2 regions of the Thioalkalivibrio sp. ALgr3 genome follow, and region 1 is predicted to be linked to the other one. Evidence: riboswitches for the same ligand, from Rfam matches in the RefSeq annotation. Region 1 holds a riboswitch; the other holds the start of a gene.

Region 1 (9,620 bases):
AATGCGCCCACGCGGCGGGCCAGGACGTGGCGCGCCTGCACTCCGGCGACCTGTCGGTCTACAGCGCGCTGGGCGAGCAGATCCGCCGGCTGGAGGCGGCCGGGATCGAGTACAGCATCACGCCCGGCGTGCCGGCATTCTCCGCCGCCGCCGCGACCCTGGGGCGGGAACTGACGGTGCCGGAGGTGGCGCAGTCGGTAGTCCTGACGCGCACGCCGGGACGGGCGTCCTCCATGCCGGAGCGCGAACGGCTGGCGAGCTTTGCCGCCACCGGGGCGACCCTCGCGATCCACCTGTCGCTGCACAATATCGAGACCGTGGTCGAGGACCTGCGGCCGCACTATGGCTGCGACTGCCCGGTGGCGATCGTCTTCCGCGCCAGCTGGCCGGACGAGACCGTGGTGCGCGGTTCGCTGGGGAATATCGCGGAACGGGCGCAGGCCCTGACCACGCGGCGGTCGGCGCTGATCCTGGTGGGCCCGGCGCTGGACCCGGGCGATTTCCGCGACAGTGCGCTGTACGACCCGGCGCATGTGCGCCGTTACCGTGGCATGGACGGGGACTGAGCGGCGGTGCCGCCGATCTTCCGCAGGCAGGAATGACTCCGGTGGAAGTTGTGGGGCACGGGCCTTTTCGCCTGCAAGCAGGCTCCTACATCGTCGCGAACTTGTAGGAGCCTGCTTGCAGGCGAAGGCGGGGCGCTCCTGGTCAGGATAACGGAAAGGGGCCGCCGGGCGGCGTCCCGCGTTTTCCCGCGTGGTTCAGCGGCGGCGGAAGTTGTCGTGGCAGGCGAGGCACTGGTGGCGTACCCCATTCAGCGCCTCGGTGGCACGAAGCTGGAAGGCCTCGTCCTCCAGGTCGTTGGCCGCCTCCACCTTGCGCTGCAGCTCGGTGGTCGCCTCGCGGTAGGCCGCCTTGTAGTCGGCGAACTCCGGGTCCTCCCAGGCCGCGGGCAGGGCCCCGGGTTCGCCGTCCCGCGCCGGTGTCTCGCGGGCGAACCAGGTGTCGACGTCGGCGGCCCGGCGCGCGAGTTCGTCGGCCAGGTCGGGCAGGCGTTCGGCGAACGGTGCGTCGTAGCGCAGGATCTGCTCGATGCTGCGGTAGGTGGCCGAGGTGCCCTGCATGCTCTGCTGACGGAAGCGCTGGAAGGCCTCGGTGGCGTCCACCCCGGCCGGGTCGTCCAGGGTCTCCGCAAAGTCGTTCCCCCAGGGGCCCGGCATCGGCACGCTGATCTCGTCTTCCGCGCCTGCGGTGCCGGCCGCTGCGAGCAGCAGGGCCAGCGACAGGCCGGCCGTCAGCGACCGGCGCGTGGATGGCATCCGTTGCATGGCGATTCTCCCTGTTCGTTCAGAAGCGGAACTGGTGCTGCAGGTGCAGCTGCCAGTTCGAGGTGTCGGTGTCGCGGTCCAGCCACATGAGCTGGGTTTTCTGCCGCTGACCCCGGTGGTACCAGTTGAGGCCGGCGCCCCATTCGCGCTGCCAGCGCTCATCCCCGTTCAGGTCGTCGCCGGCGTCGTGGCGCAGTACCGCGTGGCGGGCGGCGAGCTCGAGGCCCTCCAGCGGCAGCGACTGCGCCAGTTCCAGCTCGGCCCCCAGGTCGTGGTAGCTCGCGGTGCGGTCGGGGGAGACATTGCGGCGGTAGGCCGCCAGCGACAGCGAGGTATGGCCGAACTTGACCACCGCATCGGCGGTGGCGGTGACCCAGTCGGCGCGCTGCCGGTCGACCGTGTCCTCCTGCCCGCGGCTCCAGTCGCGCAGGTGGTTGCGGCTGGCGGCCTGAAGGCCGGCGCCCAGGGCAACGGTGCGCTCCACGGCCCGGCCCACCGTGGTGTTGTCGCGCGGGACCGATCCCACCGGGGCCCAGGCGCCGCGGGCGCTGAACAGGTGCGCGGAGGTGGAGGGCCGGTTGTCGCGCTGATCCAGGCGCCCGCGGCCGTCAAACACGCCGATGGCCCAGGCGCGGTCGTCGCCCGCGCCGCCCAGCAGGGCGAGGCCGGTGTCGCGTCCGGCCGGGATCTCGAACTGGTTGCCGGCGATGCTCAGTTCGGTGAACAGGCGGTTGGGGCCGCCGATGTCCCGCGCCAGACCGAAGGGGACGGTGAACTGGCCGGCCCGCAGGCCCAGGTGTTCGCCCGGGCCGTACTGCAGCCAGATGTCGCGCATGGACAGCTCGCCGCTGCTGAAATCCGGCTGCAGGCGAAAGCTCAGTTCGGGGTGGAACAGGGTGCCCGAGGTGTCCAGCCAGGCGCGCCGGAAATCGAATTCGCTGCTGGAGCCCTCCGGATCATGCTCGTAGCTGTAGCGGCCCTGGATCAGCGGATCCAGGGTGACCTGCAGGCCATCTTCCGCGTCGCCGAATTCGAAACCGGCCTGCGCCGGAGCGATGCCCGCGGCCGTCATCAGGCACAGGGTGGCCAGGGCCGGCACGGCAGGCCGCCCCGGTCGGAGATGGATACGCTTCATTGTTGTGTTGCTCCCCTGGACGTGCGACCCCGCACGCCGTGGATGAAACGACGCCGGCAGTCGGGCAAGGGAGCAGGGGGCGGCGGACACGCCGGCCCCGGCCCGCTCGGCCGCCCGCCGCGGCGTCGGGTTTCCTCCAGGCCGGTCTCCGGACTCGCGAAGGGGATGCAGGACATCCCGGGCGGATCGCCTTCCCGCGGGCATCCCGTGGATGCGCCGCAGTGGCACTGGATCCGCCTGTCTTCACCTACCGTTGCGGGGGCAGTGCCGGCATTGTGAACGTCGATTCACGCACCGGCTTCCCGATTATCCCCGGCGTCGTGGGCCGGGGCACCTGAAGGCGGGCGGACTGTAACCGCGTCCCGTCACGCGGGCAAGGGCGGAGCCGGGTTGATCTGTATCAAGGTTATGCAGGATTACACCGCCGGCCGGCCTGTGACGGGGGATGTTTCTTTTAGACTGAGTCCATGTGGTGACGGTTTGCAGCCGGGCCGCATCCAGACCAATAAAAAGGAGCGAACCATGCAGAAGAAGCGCATTTTCCGGGGGCTGCTCGTCTCGGCCTGTACGGCCGTGGCACTGGGCCTCTCCGCCCCGACGTTCGCCGGCGATTACGATCAATACCGCGACATGTTCGAGCCGCTGCCGGCCCTGCCGCCGATCCCGGCCGACAATTCCCTGACCGACGAGAAGGTGGAGCTGGGCAAGTTCCTGTTCTTCGAGCCGCGCATCTCCAGCTCGGGCGTCATTTCCTGCGCCACCTGCCACAACCCCGCGCTGGGCTGGGCCGACCGCATCCCGCGTGCCGTTGGGCATGCCGGCCAGGTGGGCGAGCGCAACAGCCCGACGGTGCTGAACTCCGGGTTCTTCGAGGCCCAGTTCTGGGATGGCCGCGAGGATGACCTGGAAGGCCAGGCCCTGGGTCCGATCCAGGATGCGGTGGAGATGGCCATGCCGCTGGAAGAGGCGATCGCGCGCCTGGAGGACTTCCCCGAGTACATCGAGATGTTCGATGCGGCGTACCCGGATTATGACGGCGACAACGTCGTGAACACCGATCACGTGGCCAAGGCCCTGGCCTCGTTCCAGCGTACCCTGAACACGCCGAACTCCGATCTGGACCGCTGGCTGGTGGGTGACGACGACGCGATGACCGAGCAGCAGAAGCGCGGCATGGCCCTGTTCGCGGACAACGGCTGCGTGGCCTGCCACCGTGGCCCGGCGTTGACCGACTCGAATTTCCACCAGATCCAGGTGCCCGGTTCCGAGGACAAGGGGCGCTATCTGGTGACCGGGGAGGAACGCGACAAGTACGCCTTCAAGACCCCGACGCTGCGCAACGTGGCCCTGACCTACCCCTACATGAACAATGGCGAGACCGAGACCCTGAAGGAAGCCATTGAAATCATGGGTCAGGAGATGCTGGACACCGACTTCACGGAAGACGAGCTGGAAGACATCGAGGCGTTCATGCACGCCCTGACCGGCGAGATGCCGGACATCACCATCCCGGCCCTGCCGTGATCCATCGGGGGCTCAGCGGCTGAACCCTGATGCCCCCTTCGTCGAGGCTTTCGAGGCCCCCTCCATGCGTGGAGGGGGCCTTTTTGATGGGTGCCGCTATTCCACCGTGATGGTGATTTTTTCGGAAACCACCGGCGGGTCGAAGCTGATGTGGCGATAGTCCATGAAAAGCAGCTGCAGGGTATGGGTGCCGGGCTCCAGTTCTACCTCACCTTCGGTCTGACCACCTCCGAAGTGGTGTTTGTGGTCCGTGAAGGGCAGGGAGGCATCCAGGTCCACTTCGTCCAGAGGCTTGTTTACGAGCAGGTGGTGGTGCCCGGTGTTGTCGGCGTCGACGCCGGCCGGGGCTACCCCCATGCCGCGCAGTCCCATGCGTACATGTACCGGGCCCTCGACGGTGTCACCATCCTGCGGGCTGATGAAGTAGACCTCGGTCCCCTCGGCGGGTGCCGGGCGATCGGCGAGCGCCGATACGGGCAGGACAAGCGCGGCGGCAAGGGCCACGGACGAGGCCATGAAGATCCGGTTTCTGATCATCGGAGAATCTCCTTTTCCGGGTGAAGGGCGCAGGGACCGGGTCTCGGGGTCCCTGAAGGAAGTGTAGACGGTCCGGGGCGGGGTCAAGGGCGCGGTCGTCTGCTACCCTGTGTGGCCCTGTTGACTACCGGAAGCGAGTGTTCGCGCATGGCCTTTCGTACCCGTTTTGCCCCCAGTCCGACCGGCTATCTGCACATAGGCGGTGCCCGCACCGCGCTGTTCTCCTGGCTTTACGCCCGCCACCATGGTGGCGAGTTCGTACTGCGTATCGAGGACACCGATCTCGAACGCAGTACCGCCGAGTCGGTGAATGCGATCCTCGAGGGCATGAACTGGCTGGGCCTGACCTATGACCAGGGGCCGTTCTATCAGACCGAGCGTTTCGACCGGTACCGCGAGGTGATCGACCAGTTGCTGGCCTCCGGGCATGCCTATCGCTGCTACTGCACGAAGGAAGAGCTGGATGCGATGCGCGAGGAACAGAAGGCGCGCAAGGAGAAGCCGCGCTACGACGGCCGCTGTCGCGCCCGAACCGAGCCGCGCGAGGGCGTGGATCCGGTGATCCGTTTCCGCACCCCGGACGAGGGCGCCACCATCGTTGATGACATGGTGCGCGGCAAGGTGGCGTTCCAGAACAGCGAGCTGGACGACCTGATCATCGCCCGCTCCGACGGTTCGCCGACCTACAACCTCACGGTGGTGGTGGACGACATGGACATGGGCATCAGCCATGTGGTGCGTGGCGACGACCACCTGAACAATACCCCGCGCCAGATCAACATCCTCAGGGCCCTGGGTGTGGAACCGCCGCGTTACGGGCACCTGCCGATGATCATGGGGCCGGACGGCGCGAAGCTGTCCAAGCGCCACGGGGCGGTGTCGGTGATGCAGTTCCGCGAGGAGGGCTACCTGCCCGAGGCGCTGCTGAACTATCTGGTGCGGCTGGGCTGGGCCTACGGGGACCAGGAGATCTTCTCGCTGGACGAGCTGGTGCGCCTGTTCGATATCGAGGACGTCAATCAGTCCGCCTCGGCCATCAACCCCGACAAGCTGCTGTGGCTGAATCAGCACTACATCAAGACCCTGGACCCCGACCATGTGGCGCTGGAGCTGGGCTGGCATCTCGGGCAGCTGGGCGTGGATCCCGCCGAGGGGCCGGAACTGCGGCAGGTGGTGCTGGCGCAGCGGGAACGGGCGCGGACGCTGCGCGAGATGGCCGAGAACAGCGTGTATTTCTATCGCGACTTCGACGAATACGATCCGAAGGCCGAGCGCAAGCAGCTGACGCCGGAGGCCCGCGAGGTACTGCAAACCCTGCACGACGGCTTCAGTGCCCTCGGCGCCTGGGACAAGGAGGCGCTGCACGAGGTGGTGCAGCACACCGCCGAGCGGCTGGAACTCAAGCTCGGCAAGGTCGCCCAGCCATTGCGTGTGGCGCTGACGGGCGGTACTGTATCGCCACCGATCGACGACACGCTGGTGCTGATCGGACGCGAGCGCTCGCTGGAACGGATCGAGCGGGCCATCGCAAAGATTTCCGCACAAGCGGGTTGACACGAATAAGGGGTGTGGCTACATTACGCACCTCGCCGGTTACGGGGCCATAGCTCAGCTGGGAGAGCGCCTGCATGGCATGCAGGAGGTCGGCGGTTCGATCCCGCCTGGCTCCACCATTACGGCGAATGGCAGGATCAGCGATGCATCGTTTTGGAATGATCTCCATCTACGTTGGGCTGGTTTTGTCGATTGTGGGATTGTTCGGCGGTTTCGGGTTGATGTTTGCCGGTGAGCAGACATGGTCCAAGCCACTGGTCGCAATGGTCCCGCTGGGGTTCCTGCTGGTTTTCAACGGTGTGGTGACAACCATCCTGCATCGTCCGAAAGGCAGCCGCGGAAGTGAAAGGCCGCAAGGACCTCCTGACTAGTTTGCAGCATGACGTTGCCTCTGCGTCCCCATCGTCTAGAGGCCTAGGACACTGCCCTTTCACGGCAGCGACCGGGGTTCGAATCCCCGTGGGGACGCCATATTCCAAGGGCCCGGATCCAGACGCACTGGATCCGGGCCTTTTTCGTTCTGGTCCGGAATCAGCCGCCGAAGATCTTTTTCTTCCAGCGCGACAGCCAGCCCCCTTCCAGGATCGGTCGGACATAGGGGACATAGTCGAGGTCATCGCGCTTGATGTGGTTCATCAGCCACAGGCCCAGATCCGAGCGGATCTTGCGCGCCACGCCGAAGGTGTCGTGTCCCTTTTCCAGTTCCCCGCGCAGCTTCTCGATGCGTGCGGCAAAGGCCTCGTGCACCTTGCGGTGGGCATCCAGGGCCGGGTAACCGGCCTTCTCCATCAGGCCCTCTTCGAACACCAGGTGGGACGAGGTGTAGTCGAGAAGGCCGTCCACCACCTCGCGCACTTCCTGTTCGTTCTCGGTGGCGATCGCATGTTCGGTCTGCTGCAGGTATTCGAAGATCCGCTTGTGCTGTTCGTCGATCACATCCAGGCCGAGTTCCAGATTGGAGCTCCAGTTGAGGCTGGTCATGGGGAACACCCTTTCCGATGGTGGATATAGAACCCTGTACCATGTAACAGAATGAGACGGGTTGCGCATCGCAGAGGGGGGCCAGACCGCTTCTTTGTTGATCCGTGTCAATTGAAGGGGCGGCGGAGGGGAAGGGCGAAAAAAAGAAGCCCGGCCGGAAGCCGGGCTCAAGGTACTGAAACAACCGTGTGACGGAGGGAGTCGGTTGTCTCGGTGTACCGGTCGGGGACCGGGTCAACACCATGCAGTGGCCACATCGTGACCGGGGTTACGGAAACACCCGTGGAGGGTTTTTCGTCACCACTCGTTAGCTGTGACGGGATAACCGGAGAGAGGTTCCGGTTGCGGGTGCGACATGCGATACAGTTCACGGTTTCTCCGACGGTGAATCAATACGGAACGAGTACATGCGCGGACTGGAACAGATCCCCTGGCTTTACGATGGCTTCATGGTGCTGGCCGATGCGCTGGGCCTGCGTCGCTGGCGGATGCGCCTGGTATCCGGGGCCCGGGGACGGATCCTGGAAGTCGGTTGCGGAACCGGGCGCAATTTGCCGCTGTATCCGCAGACGGCGGAAGTCATTGGCGTGGAGCCGGACTTCCTCGCGCTACGGAGTGCGCGGCGTCGCGCTCCCGGGGTGCCGCTGGTGGTGGCCCGCGCCGAGGCCCTGCCGTTCGTCGAGGGGCAGTTCGACGCGGTGGTATCCGGGCTGGTGTTCTGTTCGGTGCAGGATCCGCCCGCCGCCCTGAACGAGGTGCGGCGGGTCCTTGGCGCGGAGGGCGAGCTGCGGATGCTGGAGCATGTGCGCCACACGCGTCCGTTGCTGGCGCGGATGCAGGACCATGTGCAGCCGGCCTGGACCTGTGTGGCCGGTGGCTGTCATCCCAACCGGGATACCGAAGCCGCAGTGACCGCCGCCGGTTTTGCCATCGATCCGCAGGACCGGGTGGCCCGGGGCGTGATGCGGCGCTTCACCGCGCGTCCCGCCGGATCCGGAAAAAAGGCTGCGGAGAACCCTCAAGTCTGAGCGGTAGCCGCCGCTAACGTCGGTGCAGGCGTCCTGTCCATTCGCAAACGCCTGTCAACGCCAGGGAGGTACCCATGGATGTCAACGCAGCGGTATCCCAGGCCGTGCAGATGCAGCAGGCGAGCCTGATGCAGCAGAAGGATGTCGCGGTAATGAATCGTGCCATGGAGGCCGAAGAAGCCGCGGTGGCGCAGCTGATCGACGGCATGCCCGACGTTTCGGGCAGTGCCGGGGTGGAAGCAGCGGCCGGTGCGGCCGCAGCGCTGCCCGACAATGTCGGGACGCTGGTCAATACCACGGCCTGAGGCAGGGCCGGAGATCGACGGTCTCCGGCCTTTTTTGCGGGGGGCCGGGCGGTTACTGCCGCTGTGCCTCGAATTCGATGATCAGTTCCACCGTGTCGCCCACGATGTTGCGGATCAGTCCGTAATCCATGCCGAAGTCGCTGCGCTGGAATTCGCCCCGCATCGAGGCGCCCAGCACGTAGGGGCGGGAGAAGATGCCGCCCAGCGGAAACGGGTAGCGTCCGACCCTGTTGATGGTGACGTCCAGGGTGATCGGCCGGGTTTCGCCGAGCAGTTCCAGATCCCCCGTCAGCTGCCCGCTGTCCTCCCCGGTGGGTTCGTAGTCGGTGGCGGTAAACCGCATCTCGGGGTAGTTCTCCACGTCGAGGAAGTCTTCGTTGCGCAGATGGTCGTCGCGTTCCTCGTGGTTGGTGAACACGCTGTCGGTCTGTACGACGAAATACCCCTCGCCCAGCTCGCCCGTGTCGGGATCGAACATGAAGGACCCCTCGGCCTCGAGGAACATGCCCAGGACCCGGGCGAACTCGGCATGATCGACGAGGAAGCCCACCGCGAAATGTTCGGTGTCGATCTCCCACTCGTCCATTGCCAGGCTGGTTCCGGGCAGCACCGATGCCAGGCTCAGCAGGGCCGTCGCGGCCAGGGTGCGGAATCGGTGGCTCATGGGGTTTCCTCCGGGGTCTGGGGATGTGAACCGGGTCTGTTCCGATACAGATAGACGATATCCGCGGCGAATGAAACCGTGAGCATGGCCAGCGCCAGGACCGCTGCGGCGACGGCCGCCGCCGCTGGAACGGCAGGGGTGAGCGCGATCAGCAGGGCCGGGGTCTGTAGCACGCACACCGCCTGGCGGCGCCGGCTGGGCGGCAGATCCGCGCGCAGCCAGGGCAGTCCGCGCCCGGCCAGCACGAACAGATAGCGCATGGCCCCGATTGCCAGCACCCAGGGGCCAGCGGGTCCGGGCTGCCACGCAAGCACGGACAGCGCGAGGATGAGTGCCGCGTCCAGTTCCATGTCGAAACGCGCGCCGAACGCCGACGCGGTGCCGCTGCGCCGTGCCACGGCGCCGTCGAGCCCATCCAGCAACAGCACCAGCAGGGCGAGGACGACGACCCAGGCCAGTCCGGCATCGGGCAGGGGGAACGCGGGCATCGGTGCGAGGAGCGCCAGGCCCCCGACCGGGGCCGCGAGGGCCGCGCGCATCAGGGTTACGCGGTTGCCGGGCCCG
Region 2 (9,620 bases), on a different contig from region 1:
CTGGGCCGTGGCGTGGAAACCCTCGGCGAGGCGGAGTTCCTCGAGTATCTCGGCCAGCTCGGCGAGCGCGACGACCTGCTGATCATCGATTCGCGCGGCCCCGACTCCTACGCCCGCGGCACCATCCCCGGGGCCATCAACATCCCGTGGCAGGAGCTGAACATCGACGGCGACGCCGAGCCCGCGGACGTACGCGACATCATGCTCGACAAGTTCAGCGTGATGGATCACTGGGATCTGCTGGACTTCTCCAACGCGAAGACCCTGGTGCTGTTCTGCAACGGCCCGTGGTGCGGCCAGTCGCCCACCAACATCCGCACGCTGACCAACCTCGGGTACCCGGGCCACAAGATCAAGTGGTACCGCGGCGGCATGCAGATGTGGCACACCCTGGGCCTGACCACCGTCGAAGGGCAGTAAGCGTCCCGTCCGGAGGAGGCACCCATGCAACGCCGTCTCCGGCGAACCCTTCTGATCCTCATCGCCCTGCCCCTGTTCGCTCTGGGGGTCTGGGCGCTCTGGGGCGAATTTCAGCCCGAGCAGGAGCGGGAACTGCGCGTGGAGGTCCACGACCGCCTGGAGCAGTGGTTCCCCGAGGCCATGGAACTGCCCGACGAACTGCTCGGCTTCATCCCGCGCTCGGAGCGCTATCCGGACTCCGCGGCTCCGGATGCCATCCTGCTGCACGGACTGGACGAGCCCGGCAACATCTGGGACGAGCTGGCCACCGCCATGGACACCGCCGGTTTCAATCCCGTCGAATTCCGCTATCCCAACGACCAGGCCATTGACCGCAGCACCGACCTGCTGGCCGAACACTGGGAAGACCTGGACGCCGATCATCCGGTCATCCTGATCGGCCATTCCATGGGCGGCCTGGTGATCCGCGATTTCATTACGCGCTGGCGGCACCCGGCCGAAGGCGAGCCGCGCATCGGGGGCCCGCCGGTGGACGGCGTGATCCTGATCGCCACGCCCAACCACGGCTCGGAATGGGCGCGGCTGCGCATGTGGCTGGAGCTGCGTGAATGGTTCGCCGATATCCGCGAGGAGCGGTTCTCGCTGTTCGCCGGGCTGCGCGACGGCACCGGCGCGGCCAAGATCGACCTGCGCCCGGACAGCCGGTTCCTGACCGAGCTCAACGCCCGTCCGTGGCCCGACGACATTCCGGTACGCATCATCGGCGGCGTGCTGGCCGAACCCACGCCCGAAATGGAACGCGGCCTGCAGCAGATGGGGGAACAGCTGGACGCCCCCGAGCTGCCCCGGCGCATCGCCGACTGGCTGGACCAGACCGGCGAAGGCCTGGGCGACGGCGTGGTCCCGGTCGACTCCCTGGCCCTGGAGGGGCACCCCGAACCGCTGGTCGTGGAAGGCTCGCACCGCGGCCTGCTGGTACCCACGCCGCTGACGGACACCCCGCCGGCGATCGAGCCCGTGCTGGAGATCCTGGAGCAGTGGCGCGGAGAACCGGATGATGCCCGCGCGCTGGCGGGCCTGGACGAGGCCCGTATGGTCTGGGACATCACCAACGAGCGCCCGGAGCACCTGATCGCGCGCATCAGCATTATCGAGAAGACCCTGGAGTCCGTGCGTGCGCAGGACGTGCGCGCGGACATGATCCTGAGCTTTCGCGATGCGGCCACCGCCCTGCTGGTCACGCGCGACGACCACCTCCCGCTGGAAGACGCCACCGCGGCCGGCCACGTGCGCGACCGCCTGGCGCGGCTGGCCGCGCAGGACGGCGTACGGCTGAAGGCCGATGCCGCGAGCCTGCGCCGCCTGGACCTGGCCCCGGAGGACCTGCCGGACTTCATACGGCCGGTGGAACAGGCCCCGATCGCCATGCTGCGCTGGCGCGCTGAGGGCTACACCATCCTCGACGCCACCTATTGATAGAACGAACCTAGCCCGGCAGGTCCGCCTGGTTGTGGCGCAGGAGGGAACGCCAGTAGCGGTTGGCGTCGGACAGGATGTGCGTCGCCGCGCCCACCAGCTCGCGCAGTTCCTCGGTGCGCATCCAGCGGGTCTGCTCCACGGCGTAGTCCGCCTGCACCTGCTTGTGCAGGGCGAAGGCCTCCTCGAGGGTACGAAGCTGGCGCCACACCTGGCCGGACATCGCCGACATGCGCACGACCTCGTTCTGCGCGAGGATGCCGTGGATGGCCGCGCCCCAGGCGGGGAAGAACGCGGTAAAGAACAGGCTCCACGGAAAGTGGAAAAAGAAGTGCAGCGTGACCACCAGGAAGGTCGCGAAGAACAGCGTGAACGCAAGCCGGTGCAGGTACTTGTGGTTCATCTCCAGGTTGTGGGCCGAGCGCCGGTAATACTCGCGGTGCTCGTCCAGCACGTCGTGGATGTAATCCAGGGCCGCCTCGTTGTGCTCGCTCATCCGGTAGGGCACACGGCCACGGCGGTCCTGCGGCATGCCCTCGGCCACCAGCAGGCGCTGCAGCACCCACAGTTCGGCGCTCTCCAGCTCCGAATGCCGTTCCATGGGGCGGCCTTCCGGACGGCGGTTCTCCGGCCGCCAGTACGGTGCGGAAAACGTCTTCGGGAGCACCAGTAACGGATACCCCAGACGCAGATAACGCAGCTGCTCGGCGAGGAAACGAAAGCGGATCCAGTGTCCGTGGTGATCGCGGTAGCGGGCCTTCAGCACGCGCCGCACGATGAAATGCAGCAGCACGAACTCCACCGCGATCCAGAAATAAGGCACCTCGCCGGGCGCCGCCGGCCACACCTGCAGAGCCCCGGCCACCGCGGCGAACACCGCCATCGCCGCCGCGTAGTAGATCATCCAGGTGTCGTCCTGGTGGCGCGTGGCAAAGATACCCGCCTGCTCGTCGGACCAGTTGAAGAAGTGCTCGAACGCCGGTTCGCGGATCGGGTGCTCGGCCTCGCGCTCGGGACTCGGACGCACCGCGTTGTAGCGGTTGCCGCGGGACGGCGCCGGGCGCAGGGCGCGCAGTGCCCCGCGCAGGTCGAGCATGGCCAGCGCGGAGGATGCCGCATGCAGACGGTTCACCACCCAGTGGCGGCGCACTTCGTCGCGGGCATCGGTCTGCAGCAGTTCCACCACACGCGAGGGCTGGCTGCGCGCCGGGGGCTCCAGCATCGCGTGCAGCCACATCCAGCTGCCGGTCACCCAGTTCCATAACCCCGGCGGGCGTCGGCGACGTCGGGTCAGACCCGCCAGGCCCAGCAGCCACAGCCCCCACCAGACCACGTAGTGCCCCACCCCCACCTGGTCATCGATCCGCCGGATCAGGCGATTCTCGGTGGTGGTCTCGTCGAGGGCCGGGGTGAACGGACACAGGATGCGTTCCAGCCACTCGTCGATCCGGCGGGAGTCGAGCTCCACCGGGTCGAACAGCGACAGCAGCGCCGCCGGGGTCACTTCCATCACGTCCAGGCGGGTCAGCGCCGCGTCGGTCACCCGCGCCGCCGTCAGCATCATCAGCTGCGGGGTGTCCTGCTCCGGGTCCAGATACAGCAGCAGGACGCCCTGTCGGCGCATCACCGCGTCACGGATCATCTGCCCCGCGCCGCTGGTGACCTCGTGGGGTTCCTGCCCGTCCCATACGGCCACCAGCATGTCCGAAAACGTCAGCGCCAGGTCATCCCGCAGGCGGTGCACCGACTCGGGCGGGTCCTCCGCACCATGAACGGGCTCGGCCCCCAGCACCACGCCACGGCGGGCATGCGCTCCCGGCTCGCCGGCCGTCTCGGGGCTGGTGGACATCAGATGCAGGTCCACATCCAGGCGCGCGGCCGCGGACCGCGCCAGCTCGTTGGTCCCGGTGGCACGCCCGGTGATCAGCCGCATCACCGGCGATACGTCCGCGTACACCGCATCGGTACTGGCGAAACGTTCCGCGGCCGCGCCGTACAGCCGCCGCAGCACCCGCTCCAGGGTGGCCTGCAGACTGGCCCGGCGGGCTTCGGTATCTCCGTGCGACAGCCAGTTGCGCTCCAGCCGCTGCCCGCGGTGCCCCCCCACCAGTACGGAGAACGCCGGGGTCAGCCGGACCTTGTACGGGTCTTCCCCGCCCCCTGTTTCCGCTGCCAACGCATATCCTCCGGGACGAAAACTGTGAAACCATATCACCGTGGCCGTCAGCCGACTGCCCCGCCCCGCCGGAATCTGCTATACGGCTGGAAGGTCGGGCGGGCCGACCGAACCGTTAAGGAAACAACCATGTTTGAACGAATCATGATCCCGGTGGATCTCGAACACACCGACAAGCTGCAGAACAGCCTCGAAATCGCGGCCAGGATGGCACGGGAGTACGACGCCACGGTGTACTACGTGACGGTTTCGGGGAGCCTGGCCAACCGTGCCGCCCGGACCCCGGAGGAAATGGAAAGGCATCTGGCGGACTTCGCCCGCGAACAGGGCGAGAAATACGGCATTCGCACCGATTCGAAGCTGATGCACAGCAACGACGTGGCGGTGGAGCTGGATGACAAGCTGGCTCAGGCGCAGAAGGAACTGGATGCCAACCTGGTGGTGATGGCCTCGCACATCCCGGGCGTGGCCGACCGATTGCATCTGATCAGTTCGAATGCGGGTGAGCTCGCCCGGCGCCTCCCGGTTTCGGTCTTCGTGCTGCGCTGATGATGTTTATCGCCTTTGTGCTGATGATCGGCTTTCTGATCATCGCCGCCGTTCTGCTGGTATGGCAGGTGAGCATCCTCTTCAGCGTGGTGATCGAAGAAGACGGCAGCGTGCACACCACCCGCGGGGATCCGCCGCGCAATTTCCTGCACGCGGTGCGCGAGGTGGTCAGCCGCCACGGGCTGCAGGGCGGCAGGATCACCGCGGTGCGTGGCCGCGACGGCGTTCGCGTGCGCTGTTCGCACCGGGTGCCGGAAGAGGCCCGTGCGCATCTGCAGGCGGCGGCGGAGCGGGTCAAGGTCGGCCGCCGCCGGCGCGGGCGCAAGAAGCGCCGCTGAAACCGGCCCTCCCCGGTACGGGCAGGGCCGGATAATGCACCGTCAGAGCAGATCGTCCTGGATGGCGTCGATCGCATCCATGGCGCACTGGTGGTCGACCTCGCCGCTGGGACTGCCCGACACCCCGATGCCCGCGACGATGCGCCCGTCGGAGGTGACCTGAGCGCCGCCGCCGAGGATGGTGACGTTGGGCAGGTGCTGGATGCCGTAGCTGACCTCGCCCGGGAAGGCATCATCGCGCAGCTCCAGCGTATCGGTACGGAAGCTGACCGCCGTCCAGGCCTTGCTCTGTGCAGTGCCGACGGTGTGCGGACCGGCGAACCGATCCCGCTTGAGAGCCTGAGTGGTCCCGAAGCGGTCGACCACCGCTGCGGTTACCTGTGCGTTGCGATCACGACAGGCATCCACCGCGGCCTCGACGGCCTTGGTCGCGATTTCGGGTGTCAGGCTGGGGGTGTTGAACGTGGCCGAATCGGCATGAACGGGCGCGGCGGCCAGAGTCATCAGGCCGCCGGCCAACAGTGCTGAACGCATGGATGGGGACATATCAACCTCCAGGGTTGTGTGGACTCCACCCATTCTTGTAGGCCCCGTACGGGGATTTGGCAAGCTCCGTTTCGGGACGCCCGCCACGTTCCGGTCCGGCTCAACGGTTTCCGCAACCGGCGCGGCCGACCGCCATCAGGCCACCCGGCCGACCCGCTCGGACACCGCATCATCGGCCATCACCGGCGGGTACTGGCGAGCGAGCTCGCGCGCCGCCAGCACGAAGGTGTTCACCTGCGTGGCGTGCTCGCGCAGCTTGTGCGCCAGACCCGGGTCCTCGCTGACCTCGTCCACCACCACGCCGTCCGGGCGCTCTTCCACGTGCACTTCGATGCGCCCGCGCTGCTCGAAAAGGGTGCGATACAGCGGATCACGGTCACGCAAGTGTGCGCTCTCGCGCAGCCGCCGATGCAGTTCCGGCACGTGCACCCGCAGCAGCGCGGCGAGTTCCGGATCCGTTGCCGTCGTCACCGTCCGGGTACCACCCTCGATGAACTCCAGCTCCCTCCGGATTGCGTCGTGGGACTCCAGCAGGCGCTGAAAGACCACCTGCTCACGCTCGTGCTGCTTGCGGGCTTCGGCGTCCAGGTGACCGCCGCAATCGATCATTCTCAGGTGCATCGTCATGGTCTGTCGGCCTCTTGCTGATGATCCTGCCCGGAAGAAGCAATCTCCCTGCCAACTCGTATTTCCCGCCATGACGCGGCCACATGCCGATGCCGCCGATCAGCTGACCACTCAAACTGCGAATATTGGCAGTCACTAATAAATGAAAATGCCACCTGTGACACCCGAACGCTCGCAAGTCACTGTCAAAAGGGGAAAATTATCTCCAAAAAATTTTCGAATATGGATTGATTCCAATTTGCGGCCGTGTATAATTCCCATTGTCGAGTCGACGGCAGCTCAGCGTCGGTTCGCCATGCAGGGGCCCCCTGGCCCCTTCTCTCCTCCATCTCTTCTGGATTTTGCCGTCGGCTCTCGGTGCCCCCCGCACCGACCCGGCGGCCCTTTTTTAATCCACCCGAATGGATCCCTTTGCAAACCACATGCCAGGCACTGACCGCGGCCACGACCGTGGGTCACCCGGACACTGTTGGTTTGACACCACACATTAGCCATCACTAATATTCCGTCTCCCCCGGGTGCTTCGTCGCCATCCCGACGACGAGTGAAACGGGAAGTCCGGTGCGTGCCCGGCCTCGACCTGCGCACAAGTCCGGCGCTGCCCCCGCAACGGTAGGCGGGTCACGGCAGACCCTCGCGAACCACTGCGAAGAACGCGTCCGTTCAGGGCGTACTTCGCGGGAAGGTGGTCTGCCCCGGAGCCAACGGCTCCAGCCCGCAAGCCCGGAGACCGGCCCGGAGGACAACGGAGAACCGCGGGGAGCGGTATCACCGGGCGAATCGGCATCGCTGCGCATCGGTTCACGACGCGCCGACGATGGCGCACGCCCGCACCCCCGCGGTCGACACCCACGACCACGGCGCACGGGCGGTGCGCAAAGAGAGTTCGCAATGTTCCCGAAGAAGATGTTTCCCGCGGCCCTGCTGGGCGGTGCCGCGGCCGTGCCCTTGTTGCTGGCGGCACCGCCGGCCACCGGCGAAGAAGACCCCGACGATTCCGCACGGGTACTGCCACAGGTCACCGTAACGGCGGCGACCCGCACCGAGCGTCTGGTGGAGAACACGCCCGCCTCCACCGAAGTGATCACCGGCGAGGACATCCGTCGCAGCGGGGCGACCATGCTGGACGAGGCCCTGCAGGCCGGATCCAGCCTGTTTACCGGTGCCGACGGCAACCGCTTCTCGATCCGCGGCGGCGGCCGCGCCGACATCGTCTACATGCTGGATGGCCGCCGGATCAGCGGTACCTCCGGCCGGGGGTTCGAGCTCAACCGCATCCCGGTCAGCCACGTGGAGCGCATCGAGATCGTGAAGGGCCCCGGCAGCGTGGTGTACGGCTCGGATGCGGTGGCCGGCGTGATCAACGTGATCACCCGCCAGCCGGATGCGGGCTTCGAAGGCAGCGTGGAGCTGCAGGGCGGCATGCCCGCCAGCGCCGATGGCGGGGAGCGCATCAACGGTTCGCTGTTTCTGGGCGGCGGCACCCGCGACACCCGGTTCCGGCTGCTGGCGGATGTGCTGGACCGCGAGGCCTATTCCGAAGACGCCACGGCCGACGTGCGCATCCCCGAGCAGGGCGACCGGGTCCGGCCGTCGGAGTCCGGCGCGCTGGAGGATGACCACGCGATCCAGGACCGCTATGCCTTCGACGAGGACCGCCGCGAGAGCGCGCGGGTCTACAACCTGCGCGCCGACGTCAGCCACTGGTTCACCGACGACTTCAACGTGGAGCTGGAGGCCGGCCTGCTGCGCGAAGAGCGCGAGCGGCGCTTCCTGCACGAGCGCCCGCCGGTGGCCACCGGCTACACGAACAACAATGGCGATCCGGTGCGCGCCCTGCAGTTCCCAGCACAGCGCAGCGAGGACAGCGACCGGCGCGATCTGGCCGTGGCCGCCGAATGGTTCGTGACCGACACCCTGGAGCTGAATTACCAGGTCTACGAAAGCAAGTTCGAGATGGACCGCTCCAACACCTTCCTCGAGGCCGCGGACTTCGGCTTTGATGCCACCGGGGACAGCGAATTCGGCCCGCGCGAGGTCACCTTCACCGACCGCGTCCACGACTTCGCCGCCACCTGGCGGCCCGACGCCCGCCACACGGTACTGACCGGCTTCGAACACAAGCATCAGACCTACCGCGACCGCGAACCGGCGCACGAGCCGGAAGACGACCAGTGGGTCGGCGGGGTGTTCCTGCAGCACGAATGGGCGATCAGCGAGCGCCTGGATCTGGTCTACGGCGCCCGCCACGACGAGACCTCCACCGAGGTCGACAACACCTCGCTGCAGGCCGGCGCGGTCTATCGCCTGGCCCCCGAGGCCCGGCTGCGCGTGCAGTATGCCGAGGGGTTCAAGCTGCCGGAATTGCGTTCGTTCCACGTGGACACCCTGAACCCGCGCGGACAGCGGGTGCTGGGCGCCCATGTCGTCGATCCGGCTGTCGGCAAGACGCGCCATGAACTCGACCCCGAGACCAGCCGCAATGCCGAGCTCGGCATCGCCGGCGACCTGCGCCTGAGCGACACCACCACGGGGCATTACGACGTGGGCCTGTTCTATACCGAGTTCGATGACCGGATCGCGCAGACCCGGGGCGATGGCTACTACCGCACGTTCCGCAACGTGAGCAACGCCCGCGCCCGCGGCGTGGAGACCCGCCTGGGCGCGGACTTCAACTCGCAGGTGGAGCTGCGCCTGGGGGGCACCTGGATGGATGCGATCGATCGGGACAGCGGCGAGACCCTGAGCGACACGCCGGAACTCACCATGGTGGCGAGCGCACTGTGGACGCCCACGGAAGAATTGCGCCTGCAGCTGCGCAGCCGCTACGTGGATGAGGTACGCGTGGCCGGGGACGAATGGGATCGCTCGTTCACCCTGACCAGTCTGAACGTGGAGTACGCGCCGGCGGCCTGGGAGGACGTCACCCTGCGCGGCGGGATCGACAACCTGTTCGATGCCGACAATGAAAGTTCGCTGGCAGCGGATCCCGGCCGCTTCCTCCACGCCGGGGTCCGGTACGACTTCTAGAACATCTGGTCCGGGGACCGGGAGGGCTGCCTTGATGGGCAGTTCTTCCCCCGGTTTTCATGTCGTTTCTGTCACCACCCCGCAAGAACCGGGATTGCCCGCCAGGCTCAGGAGGAGATCTCGGTCGCCTCTCCCGGCATCGGGGAGGGCCGTACCGCGGCGGCCTGCCCCCTGGCCACGAAGCCGTCCACCGCCCGGCCGTGCGCCCGGATCAGCTCGACCACCTCGGCGTCGTCACTGGTCTCCTCGACCACCACTCCATCGGCACGCAGCTCGATGTCCATGGACACCCGATGCCGCTGATCGAAGATCGCGACATACAGCGGGTCCCAGCGGCGCAACCGAAAACCTTCCTGCAGCCGACGGTGCATCGCCGGCACGTGATCATGCAGCAGCCGGACCACTTCGGGATCGCGCGAGGTCGTGACGCTGCGCAGCCCTCCGTCAATGTGGGTCAC

What was found. A riboswitch is a leader RNA that binds a small molecule or an ion and turns the genes downstream of it on or off. The one in region 1 is predicted to bind cobalamin.
Region 2: it holds a riboswitch for cobalamin, as region 1 does, so the genes downstream of both, C998_RS0111495 (TonB-dependent siderophore receptor) here and C998_RS0107310 (porin) in region 1, are expected to answer to the same signal.

Annotation. Positions count from the first base shown of each region.
Region 1 is NZ_KB897980.1:60,425-70,044, reverse strand. Features, by position in the region: gene cobM (precorrin-4 C(11)-methyltransferase) at 1-566, shown strand, start outside; gene C998_RS0107315 (cytochrome c) at 762-1,328, opposite strand; gene C998_RS0107310 (porin) at 1,348-2,463, opposite strand; cobalamin riboswitch at 2,585-2,816, opposite strand; gene C998_RS0107305 (cytochrome-c peroxidase) at 2,986-3,987, shown strand; gene C998_RS0107300 (DUF4399 domain-containing protein) at 4,084-4,503, opposite strand; gene gltX (glutamate--tRNA ligase) at 4,672-6,078, shown strand; tRNA gene C998_RS0107290 (tRNA-Ala) at 6,122-6,197, shown strand; gene C998_RS14470 (hypothetical protein) at 6,222-6,449, shown strand; tRNA gene C998_RS0107280 (tRNA-Glu) at 6,474-6,549, shown strand; gene C998_RS0107275 (bacteriohemerythrin) at 6,610-7,059, opposite strand; gene C998_RS0107270 (class I SAM-dependent methyltransferase) at 7,467-8,087, shown strand; gene C998_RS0107265 (putative motility protein) at 8,162-8,392, shown strand; gene C998_RS0107260 (YceI family protein) at 8,445-9,056, opposite strand; gene C998_RS0107255 (CDP-alcohol phosphatidyltransferase family protein) at 9,053-9,620, opposite strand, start outside.
Region 2 is NZ_KB897990.1:1,873-11,492, forward strand. Features, by position in the region: gene C998_RS0111460 (rhodanese-like domain-containing protein) at 1-420, shown strand, start outside; partial or broken gene C998_RS14120 (esterase/lipase family protein) at 445-1,473, shown strand; gene C998_RS0111470 (hypothetical protein) at 1,907-4,072, opposite strand; gene C998_RS0111475 (universal stress protein) at 4,202-4,621, shown strand; gene C998_RS0111480 (DUF3634 family protein) at 4,621-4,959, shown strand; gene C998_RS0111485 (heme-binding protein) at 5,002-5,505, opposite strand; gene C998_RS0111490 (hypothetical protein) at 5,641-6,132, opposite strand; cobalamin riboswitch at 6,632-6,886, shown strand; gene C998_RS0111495 (TonB-dependent siderophore receptor) at 7,024-9,162, shown strand; gene C998_RS0111500 (hypothetical protein) at 9,270-9,620, opposite strand, start outside.